3 regions of the Bradyrhizobium sp. OAE829 genome follow, and region 3 is predicted to be linked to each of the others. Evidence: predicted binding sites of a transcription regulator. Region 3 holds the regulator's gene; each other region holds the start of a gene.

Region 1 (3,204 bases), 1.8 Mb from region 3:
AAGGAAGAGCCGCTGCACCGCTTCGTCACCGGCATTCCCTCCGGCCGATTCGAACCGGCGTTCGGTGTGGCGACACTAAGCGGCGTCGCGGTCGAAACCGACGATGCCACCGGGCTGGCGCTGCGAATAGCGCCGGTGCGGGCGGGCGGCAGGCTGGAGCCGGCGGTGCCGGGATTTTGGACTGGCCACTGAACCGGCTTACGAGAAGGTGTGATGCAAAGGTTTCTGGTTCTCCTGCTGGCGTTGCTGCTGTCGCAGCCGGCGTCCGCGCAAAAGCTCACCCAGCGCCCGGTATCGCAGGACCCGGTGTCGCTGCAAGACATGACCGGGCGGCTGGAGAAGTCCGCGACCAACACGGCGAAAGTCGCGCCGAAGGGCGCGGCAAGAGGATCGTCGGTGGACTTCTCCTGGGCTTCCAGTCCCGAGGAACACCGCGCGCTCGCCAAGCATGTGCTCGTGCTCGTCAGCGTGGTGACGCAGGACGCTGCCGAACTGCCGCTGCGCCGGGTCTACGTGAACATCGACGGCCGCGAAACCGAACTGGTCAGGTTGAGCAGCCAGCTCAGCGGCGTCCGGAAAGGCTCGAAGACCTATTCGATGCTCGGGCCTTATCGTGAGGACGGCTTCTACCTCGCGCCCGCCGGCACCATGATGGCGGACGGCTATCTGCAGGCCGATTTCGCGGTGCGGCGGAACGGCTTCAATCTCTACAAATTGCCGGGGACGCCACCGGATTTCATCAAGGCGGACAGCAATCCGATGCCGGCGCCCGATGCCCGCCCGGAAACGCCGGTGCTCAAGGCGATGCTGCTGCGCGAGTACAAGGGCTTCGAATTGCCCGCAGCCCTGCGCTAGCTGCGCGGCCCGCTGCATTGGCTACGCGCTTAGTAACGCGCCGGCACGTACATCTCCGGCGGGACCGGCCCGCGCTGGTAGTCCGGATGGCGCACGCGCGGCGGCAGGATGACGGGATCCTGCTGGACGTCGCTGTAGGGGATTTGTTCAAGCAGGTGGGCGATGCAGTTCAGCCGCGCCCTCTTCTTGTCGACGGCCTCGACCAGGTGCCACGGGGCTTCCGGAATATGGGTGCGCTCCAGCATCGCTTCCTTGGCCTTGATGTACTGCTCCCAGCGGCTGCGCGCTTCCACGTCCATCGGGCTCAGCTTCCACTGCTTCAGGGGATCGCGGATCCGCATGGTGAACCGCAGATGCTGCACCTCGTCGGTGATCGAGAACCAGTATTTGATCAGGATGATGCCGGAACGCACCAGCATGCGTTCGAATTCCGGCACCGAGCGGAAGAACTCCTCGACGTCGGCGTCGCTGCAAAAGCCCATCACGCGCTCGACGCCGGCGCGGTTGTACCAGCTGCGGTCGAACAGCACGATCTCGCCGCCGGCCGGCAGATGCGACACGTAGCGCTGGAAATACCATTGGGTGCGTTCGCGCTCGTTCGGCGCCGGCAGTGCGGCGACGCGGCAGACCCGCGGGTTCAGCCGCTGCGTGATGCGCTTGATGACGCCGCCCTTGCCGGCTGAATCGCGTCCCTCGAAGATGACAACCACTTTCAGCTTCTGGTGCTGCACCCAGCTCTGCAGTTTGACGAGTTCGCCCTGCAGGCGGAACAGTTCCTTGAAATAAAGCCGGCGGTCGACGGTTTTCTCGGCGGGATCCCCCTCGAATTCGTTGGTCAGCGCGTCGAGGAGGTCGTCGTCGATTTCCAGTTCCAGTTCCTCGTCGAAATTGTCCATCATTTCCGCGTGGATGCGGTCATGGATCGAGCCATTCAGTGGTTTTTGGGTCATCAGAATACTCCGCCCAGGGAAGCGCAAAAGGAAATGCACAGCATCACCGTTAGTTTCAAATGCGCATGTCAGTGGTGTGACAGCGCGCGCCGGGCAGGGCGTATTGACGTCTGTCGTTCAGGATTGCCGAAAGCCCATGCGGAAAGCGCCCCAATGGCGGCCGCGCACGTGGATGGGGGAGGAGAGGTCCTTCATCAGCACGAAATTGCCGCCGCCCATGTCGCGGCGGTAGGTCTGCAGCAGGAACGGTTTTGTGTTGTCAGCCACCTTCTTCACCGCGCGGTCGCTGAACAGGCGGCGGTTGCGGCAATTGGCGTTGTTCCAGACGGGGTCGGGCCCCTGCGGCAGGCGGTAGTTCGGATTGTGGGTCGGCAGATAGCCGCCCTTGGCCCAGGCGACGCAGAACACGATGCGCGGATCGCTCTTCTGGATCGGATCCTGGATGGAGGGCAGCACGCGGTCGGTGAAGGCGACATAGTCGGTCAGATATTGCTTCGGATCAGTCCCTGATATTTCGCGGTATTTCTCGTCCATCAACTGCTCGACGGTGATCTCGCCGCGCGCGACGGCGGCCTCAAACGCGTCGGAAATCTGCTTTGCGGTATCCATCACCACGCGGATCAACGGCGCATCCGCCGTCTCGACGCCGCTGTCGGCGATCAGCACGATCAGGCCTTCCGACAGTTCGAGCAGCTTCGCCACCCGGCCGTCGGCCTGCTTCAACTCGCTGGAAGACAAATCGACGCCTTGGGCAAGCTGGCTGAGTTCCTCGATCACGCGGTCGCAATGGCCGAGATTGGACGTCGCGGCCCTGGCGACGCCGTCGATCTCATAGCCTACGGACGCGATGCCCTGATGCACGCGCGCGATGATGCCGCTGATCTGCTGTGCGCCTTCACCAGCGCTCTTGGCGCGGAGCGAGGCGTCGCTGCTTTCGCCGATCAGGCTGCCGATCTGGCCGTCGAGATCGCGCATGGTCTCGGAAATCTGCTGCGTGGCCTGGCGCGTTCCTTCCGCCAGACTCTTCACTTCGTTCGCGACCACGGCAAAGCCGCGGCCGGCGGTTCCGGCGCGCGCCGCCTCGATCGTGGCATTGAGCGCCAAAAGGTTGGTCTGCTTCGCAATCGCCTCGATCGAGCCGGAGACTTTTGCAACCTGCGACAACGCCGATCCGACGGCGCTGAGCCGGGCCTCGATGCGGCCGACCGCTTCGACGAGTTCGGCGATGTGCTTGACGGCCGTATCCACCGCGCTGCGCGACTGAACGATCTCCCCGACGGCTGCGGACGTGGTCGATTGCACCGCCTGCGATGCATTGGCGATGTCGCGGTTGGCCGAGACCATCGTCTGGGCCGTCTTCTGCAAGTGGTGGAACCGGTCCGACTGGTTCGCGACGCGG
Region 2 (3,204 bases), 640 kb from region 3:
TTACGCGCCCGCGGCGCTGACGCCGCCGGCATGGCGGCCCCTGGCCTATGTGGCGGCGACCCTGTTCGGGATCACGACCTCTGTGCTGCGGATGGCGTTTGGCGGGCATTTCTTCACCGATGTGGCGGCCGCCGGCCTGGTCAGCTTTCTGGTGATCTGGCTGGCCCATGGCTGGCTATACCGCTGGCCGTGGACCCGGGTCTCGGATGCGGCCGTCGAGGCCGCACTGGCACGCCTGGCCCGGCCCTGGAACCGTCTGACCAAGGGCTCGCGCCAGCCGGGCTGATCAGCCCCCGGCCAGCTGCTGCATGGCGCTATTAAACACGTGCCGACAAGCGCAAAGTTTGATATTCGCGCACCCAAAGCCGCAAACGACATCCACCACTTCGACCGATTGGAAGCACGATGAGCACGATCCTGAAGAGCCTGCCCAAAGGGGAAAAAGTCGGCATCGCTTTTTCGGGTGGCCTCGACACCTCGGCGGCGCTGGTGTGGATGAAGCAAAAGGGCGCACGCGTCTTTGCCTATACCGCCAACCTCGCCCAGCCTGACGAGGCCGACTACGAGGAGATTCCGCGCAAGGCGCTCGAATTCGGCGCCGAAAAAGCCCGCCTGGTGGATTGCCGCACGCAGTTGGTGCACGAAGGCATCGCCGCCATCCAGTCCGGCGCCTTCCACGTCTCGACCGGCGGCAACACCTACTTCAACACCACGCCGCTTGGTCGCGCGGTGACCGGCACGATGCTGGTCGCGGCGATGAAGGAGGACGGCGTCAACATCTGGGGCGATGGCTCCACCTACAAGGGCAATGATATCGAGCGGTTCTATCGCTACGGCCTTTTGACCAATCCGAGCTTGCGGATTTACAAGCCCTGGCTCGACCAGCAGTTCATCGACGAACTCGGCGGCCGCGCGGAAATGTCAGCGTTCATGACCGCCAACGGCTTTGCCTACAAGATGAGCGCCGAAAAGGCCTACTCGACCGACAGCAACATTTTGGGCGCCACCCACGAGGCCAAGGATCTCGAGAGCCTCGACACCGGCATCAAGATCGTCAATCCGATCATGGGCGTGCCGTTCTGGCGCGACGACTGTGCCGTCAAGGCCGAAAAGGTCGTCGTGCGTTTTGCGGAAGGCCAGCCCGTCGCGCTGAACGGCCAGACCTTCGCCGATCCGCTGGCGCTGTTTCTTGAGGCCAACGCCATCGGCGGCCGGCATGGCCTTGGCATGAGCGACCAGATCGAGAACCGGATCATCGAGGCCAAGAGCCGCGGCATCTATGAGGCGCCCGGCATGGCGCTGCTGCACATCGCCTATGAGCGCCTGGTCACCGGCATCCACAACGAAGACACCATCGAGCAATACCGGATCAGCGGCATGCGCCTCGGGCGGTTGCTCTATCAGGGGCGGTGGTTCGATTCCCAGGCCCTGATGCTGCGCGAGACCGCCCAGCGCTGGGTGGCGCGCGCCGTTACCGGCGAGGTCACGCTCGAGCTGCGCCGTGGCAACGACTACTCGCTGCTCAACACCGAAAGCCCGAACCTGACCTATCAGCCGGAGCGGCTGAGCATGGAGAAGGTGGAAGATGCGGCGTTCACGCCGGCGGACCGTATCGGCCAGCTGACCATGCGCAACCTCGACATCACGGATACCCGCGCCAAGCTGAAGCTTTATTCGGACACGGGCCTGCTATCGAGCGGGGACGGTTCCGAGATCTTCAAGCTTGGTAACGACAAGAGCTGAATCTGCGGGGCCGGATTTTATTTGGCACCGCTGCACCGCTGCGGCCCGCCGTTACATAGCTGTCATCCGGGGTGGATAGAACTGGTCACCTTCACTCCTTGCTGAGCAATGGCTGTCGCTGTCCCGCAGGCAAGCACGCGCGGAGCCCGAGATCTTGATCAAGCCAGTCACCATCATCACCCTCGCCGCCGTGCTCTCGGCATCGCCGGTCGTTGCCCAAACAGTCTATCCGATCGACCGCTCCGAAATCCTCTCCGGCGCGCGGTTCGACTTCAAGGTTGAATTTCCTGACAGGGTCGACCAGTCGAAACTGAAGGTAACGGTCAACGGCGAGGACCACGCCGCCGTGTTCGGCCGGGCCGCAACGTTTATCGAGCGCGAGGACGGCAGGGACCAATCCGCGCTGATGCTTCGCGACGTCGAGCTGGCAAAGCCCGGCCCGGTCGTCGTCGAGGTCAGCGACGGCACGAAGAGCCGCAAGGTGACGTGGACGGTCTACGACACCGGGCCGCGCAAGGCGAAGAACGTGATCCTGTTCATCGGCGACGGGATGTCGCCCGCCCATCGCGTCGGGGCGCGGCTGCTTTCCAAGGGCATTGCGGAGGGCAAGAGCCTCGGCAAGCTTGCGATGGACGACATGCCGCATACGGCGCTGGTGGCGACCGCCGGCTCGGATTCGATCATCACCGATTCGGCAAACTCGGCCAGCGCCTATTCCACCGGCCACAAGAGCGCGGTCAACGCGATGGGCGTCTATGCCGACCGCACCAGAGACGCGTTCGACGATCCCAAGGTCGAAACCGTCACGAGCCTTGCCCAGCGCCGGCTCAAGATGAGCATCGGTATCGTCACCACCACCGAAGTCGAGGACGCTACGCCGGCGGCGATGGTGGCGCATACGCGCCGCCGGGCTGCCTATGACGAGATTGTCGAGCAGCTTTTCGCGGCGAGGCCCGACGTGTTGCTGGGCGGAGGCAGCGCGAACTTCCTGCCGAAATCGGCGGCCGGATCCAAGCGCAAGGACGAGGTCGATTATATCGCCCGGTTCCGCGAAGCCGGCTATGCCCTGGCGACGACCGCCGGCGAACTCAATGCGCTGGCGGCCAAACCCGAGACGCGCCAGTTGCTCGGGCTGTTCGCCACGGGAAACATGGATGGGGCGCTGGATCGCAAATTCCTCAAGGGCGGCGGCGTCAAGAAATTTCCCGAGCAGCCCGACCTGACCGAGCAGCTCCAGGCCGCGCTGAACGTGCTGTCGAAAAACGAGGCCGGCTTCTTCCTGATGGTGGAATCCGGATTGATCGACAAATACGCGCATGCCCTCGACTTCGACCGCGCCGTCTACGACACCATCATGCTCGACAATGCGGTGCGCCTCGCCCGCGACTGGGCGAGCAAGCGCGGCGACGACACCCTGATCCTGGTGACGCCGGACCATAACCACCCCAACGCACTGGTCGG
Region 3 (3,204 bases):
GGAAAACTCCAATTACAATGCATAAATACCGGAACATGTGGACGCACGGACGCGGACTCTTGCGCCAGAGTCCCGCCATATTGTAGCGTCTGGGCTGTCGGGTACGACATCTCGTGCGGAAGTACTGACCCCTAGAGTCCATTTTGTAAGGCGTAAACGTTCGGGCGGCTTTTTTGCGCCCGGCGAGGGCTAAGGGATTCTGCCCGCTGGGATTTTTGAGAATTGGCATCGCCAGCGCTGCCCCCGGTTTGGCCGGCTCTGTGCGAAGGGAAGAATGCGATGACGGTATTGACCTGGTCCGACGAGCGCGTCGAGCAGCTTAAAAAGCTCTGGGAGGGCGGACTTTCCGCCAGCCAGATCGCCGCGGAACTCGGGAATGTGACGCGAAATGCAGTGATCGGCAAAGTGCATCGGCTGGGTCTTTCCGGCCGTGCCAAGAGCCCCTCCTCGGCCGCGCCGCGTCAGCGCAAGGCGCGCCCCGCCCAGCAGATGATGCGGGTGGCGCGCCCGGTGTCGCGCGGCAATACCGCGCTGGCCCACGCCTTCGAGGTGGAGATGGAGCCGGATCCGGTCGCCTACGACAATGTGGTGCCGATGAGCCAGCGGCTGACGCTGCTCGAACTGAACGAGGCCACCTGCCACTGGCCGATCGGCGATCCCTCCAGCTCGGAATTCTTTTTCTGCGGCGGCAAGGCGCTCACCAGCCTGCCCTATTGCGCACATCACTCGCGCATCGCCTATCAGCCGGCCTCCGATCGCCGCCGCCCGGCACCGAAGCCGACAAGGTAAGGGCTGCGCGGAAGCTACGCGGAAAACATCGCTGTCGTCCCGGCGAACGCCGGGACCCATAACCACAGGGGTTCGTGGTTATGCCTGGCTGGAGCTCCAGCTCATTTCAAAAAATGAGATCGGTGGTTATGGATCCCTGCGTTCGCAGGGACGACGATAGAGTATTGGCTACTCCACCTTCGCGAACCGATCATCCAGCGCGTAGCCGGCGCCGCGCACGGTGCGGATCGGGTCCTGTTCGCGGCCGGGGTTGAGCAGTTTGCGCAGGCGGCCGATATGGACGTCGACGGTACGTTCGTCGATATAGATGTCGCGGCCCCAGACGCTGTCGAGCAGTTGCTCGCGGCTGAACACGCGGCCGGGATGTTCCAGGAAAAACTCCAGCAGGCGATATTCGGTCGGGCCGAGATCGATCGGACGGCCCGAGCGCGCGACGCGGCGCTTCTCGCGGTCGAGTTCGATATCGCCATAGGTCAGCACGGTGGCCAGCCGCTCCGGGCTCGCCCGCCGCAACAGGCCCTTCACCCGCGCCAGCAGCTCCGGCACCGAAAAGGGTTTTACGATGTAGTCGTCGGCGCCGGTCGCCAGCCCCCGCACCCGCTCGCTTTCCTCGCCGCGCGCGGTCAGCATGATGATCGGCAGCGCCTTGGTCTCCGGCCGCGCCCGCAAGCGGCGGCACAGTTCGATGCCGGACAGGCCCGGCAGCATCCAGTCCAGCACGATCAGGTCGGGCACCCGCTCCTTCAGCCTCGTATCGGCGTCGTCACCGCGGGCGACGGTTTCGACCTCATAGCCTTCGGCATCGAGGTTGTAGCGCAAAAGCGTGGTGAGCGCTTCCTCGTCTTCAACCACCAGAATGCGTGCGTTCATCTATGTCAGCCTCTTGATATCCGATTTTGACGCGGTTTGTTACGCGAACGTCTTCCGCTTCCAGTTCCGCTTCTAGTTTCGCTTCTAGTTTCCTGGCACCGTGGTGGCGAAATTGGTCATGTCGCCCTTCGGGCGCTTGTCGAGGATCTGCTGGCCTTCGATCATGTAGAACACGGTCTCGGCGATGTTGGTGGCATGGTCGCCGATCCGTTCGATGTTCTTGGCGCAGAACATCAGATGGATGCAAAACGAGATGTTGCGCGGATCTTCCATCATGTAGGTCAGGAGCTCGCGGAACAGCGAGGTGCAGATGGCGTCGACTTCCTCGTCGCCCTTCCAGACCGCCATCGCCGCCGGCAGGTCGTGCGACGCGTAGGCGTCGAGCACGGACTTGACCTGCGACTGCACCAGATCGGTCATGTGTTCGAGACCGCGGATCAATTTCAGCGGCTGGAAATCGTTCTCCAGCGCCGCGACGCGCTTGCCCATGTTCTTGGCGAGGTCGCCGATCCGCTCCAGATCGGTGGCCACCCGCATGGCACCGACGATCTCGCGCAGGTCGATGGCCATCGGCTGGCGGCGGGCAATCGTCAGCACCGCGCGTTCCTCGATGAGGTGCTGCAGGCGGTCGATCTCGACGTCGGAGGCGACGACGCGTTTTCCGAGCGCGACATCGCGCCGGATCAAGGCATCGACGGATTCGGTGATCATGCGTTCGGCAAGGCCGCCCATTTCGGCGACCAGACGGGTCAATTCCTGAAGATCGCTGTCGAACGCCTTCGCGGTATGTTCTGAAGCCATTGTCTTCTCCTCGCGATGTGCGCTTAGCCGAACCGGCCGGTAATGTAATCCTGGGTGCGTCGATCGCTCGGCGAGGTGAAAATCTTGTTGGTGTCGTCGAACTCGACCAGTTCACCGAGATACATGAAGGCGGTCTTGTCCGAGACGCGCGCCGCCTGCTGCATGTTATGGGTCACGATGGCGATGGTGTAGTCCTCCGACAATTCCTGGATCAGTTCCTCGACCTTGGCGGTCGAAATCGGGTCCAGCGCCGAGCAGGGCTCGTCGAACAGGATCACTTCAGGGCGCACCGCCACGGTGCGCGCGATGCAGAGCCGCTGCTGCTGGCCGCCGGACAGGCTGAGGCCCGACGCATTCAGCTTGTCCTTGACCTCGTTCCACAGCGCACCGCCACGCAACGCCTTTTCGACGCGGCCGTCCATCTCGGATTTCGAGATCTTCTCATAAAGGCGGATGCCGAAGGCGATGTTTTCGTAGATCGTCATCGGAAACGGCGTCGGCTTCTGGAACACCATGCCGACCCGGGCGCGCAGCAGATTGAGATCAAGCTTGGGGTCGAGGATGTTGGTCTGGTCGAGCATCAATTGCCCGGTCGCCTTCTGGCCCGGATAGAGGTCGTACATCCGGTTGAAGATCCGCAGCAGCGTGGACTTGCCGCAGCCGGACGGCCCGATGAAGGCGGTGACGCGGTGGGTGCCGAGCGTGAGGTTGATGTTCTTCAGCGCATGGTGCTCGCCATAGTAG

The links. The regulator PhoB, encoded in region 3, activates phosphate uptake and scavenging genes when phosphate is short. The targets are predictions, from matches to a motif close to TGTCATNNANCTGTCAT.
Region 1: a site for PhoB is predicted at 1,871-1,887, ahead of ppk2 (polyphosphate kinase 2). Genes of this name have one in related genera too.
Region 2: a site for PhoB is predicted at 1,793-1,809, ahead of ABIE49_RS20815 (alkaline phosphatase). Genes of this name have one in related genera too.

What each region holds. Positions count from the first base shown of each region.
Region 1 covers NZ_JBEPOE010000001.1:5,454,721-5,457,924, forward strand. Annotated here, with positions in the region: gene ABIE49_RS26160 (TIGR00282 family metallophosphoesterase) at 1-192, shown strand, start outside; gene ABIE49_RS26165 (hypothetical protein) at 214-855, shown strand; gene ppk2 (polyphosphate kinase 2) at 885-1,805, opposite strand; gene ABIE49_RS26175 (methyl-accepting chemotaxis protein) at 1,923-3,204, opposite strand, start outside.
Region 2 covers NZ_JBEPOE010000001.1:4,310,263-4,313,466, reverse strand. Annotated here, with positions in the region: gene ABIE49_RS20825 (phosphatase PAP2 family protein) at 1-286, shown strand, start outside; gene argG (argininosuccinate synthase) at 406-1,743, shown strand; gene ABIE49_RS20815 (alkaline phosphatase) at 1,901-3,204, shown strand, end outside.
Region 3 covers NZ_JBEPOE010000001.1:3,669,486-3,672,689, forward strand. Annotated here, with positions in the region: gene ABIE49_RS18000 (GcrA family cell cycle regulator) at 280-789, shown strand; gene phoB (phosphate regulon transcriptional regulator PhoB) at 958-1,659, opposite strand; gene phoU (phosphate signaling complex protein PhoU) at 1,744-2,460, opposite strand; gene pstB (phosphate ABC transporter ATP-binding protein PstB) at 2,484-3,204, opposite strand, start outside.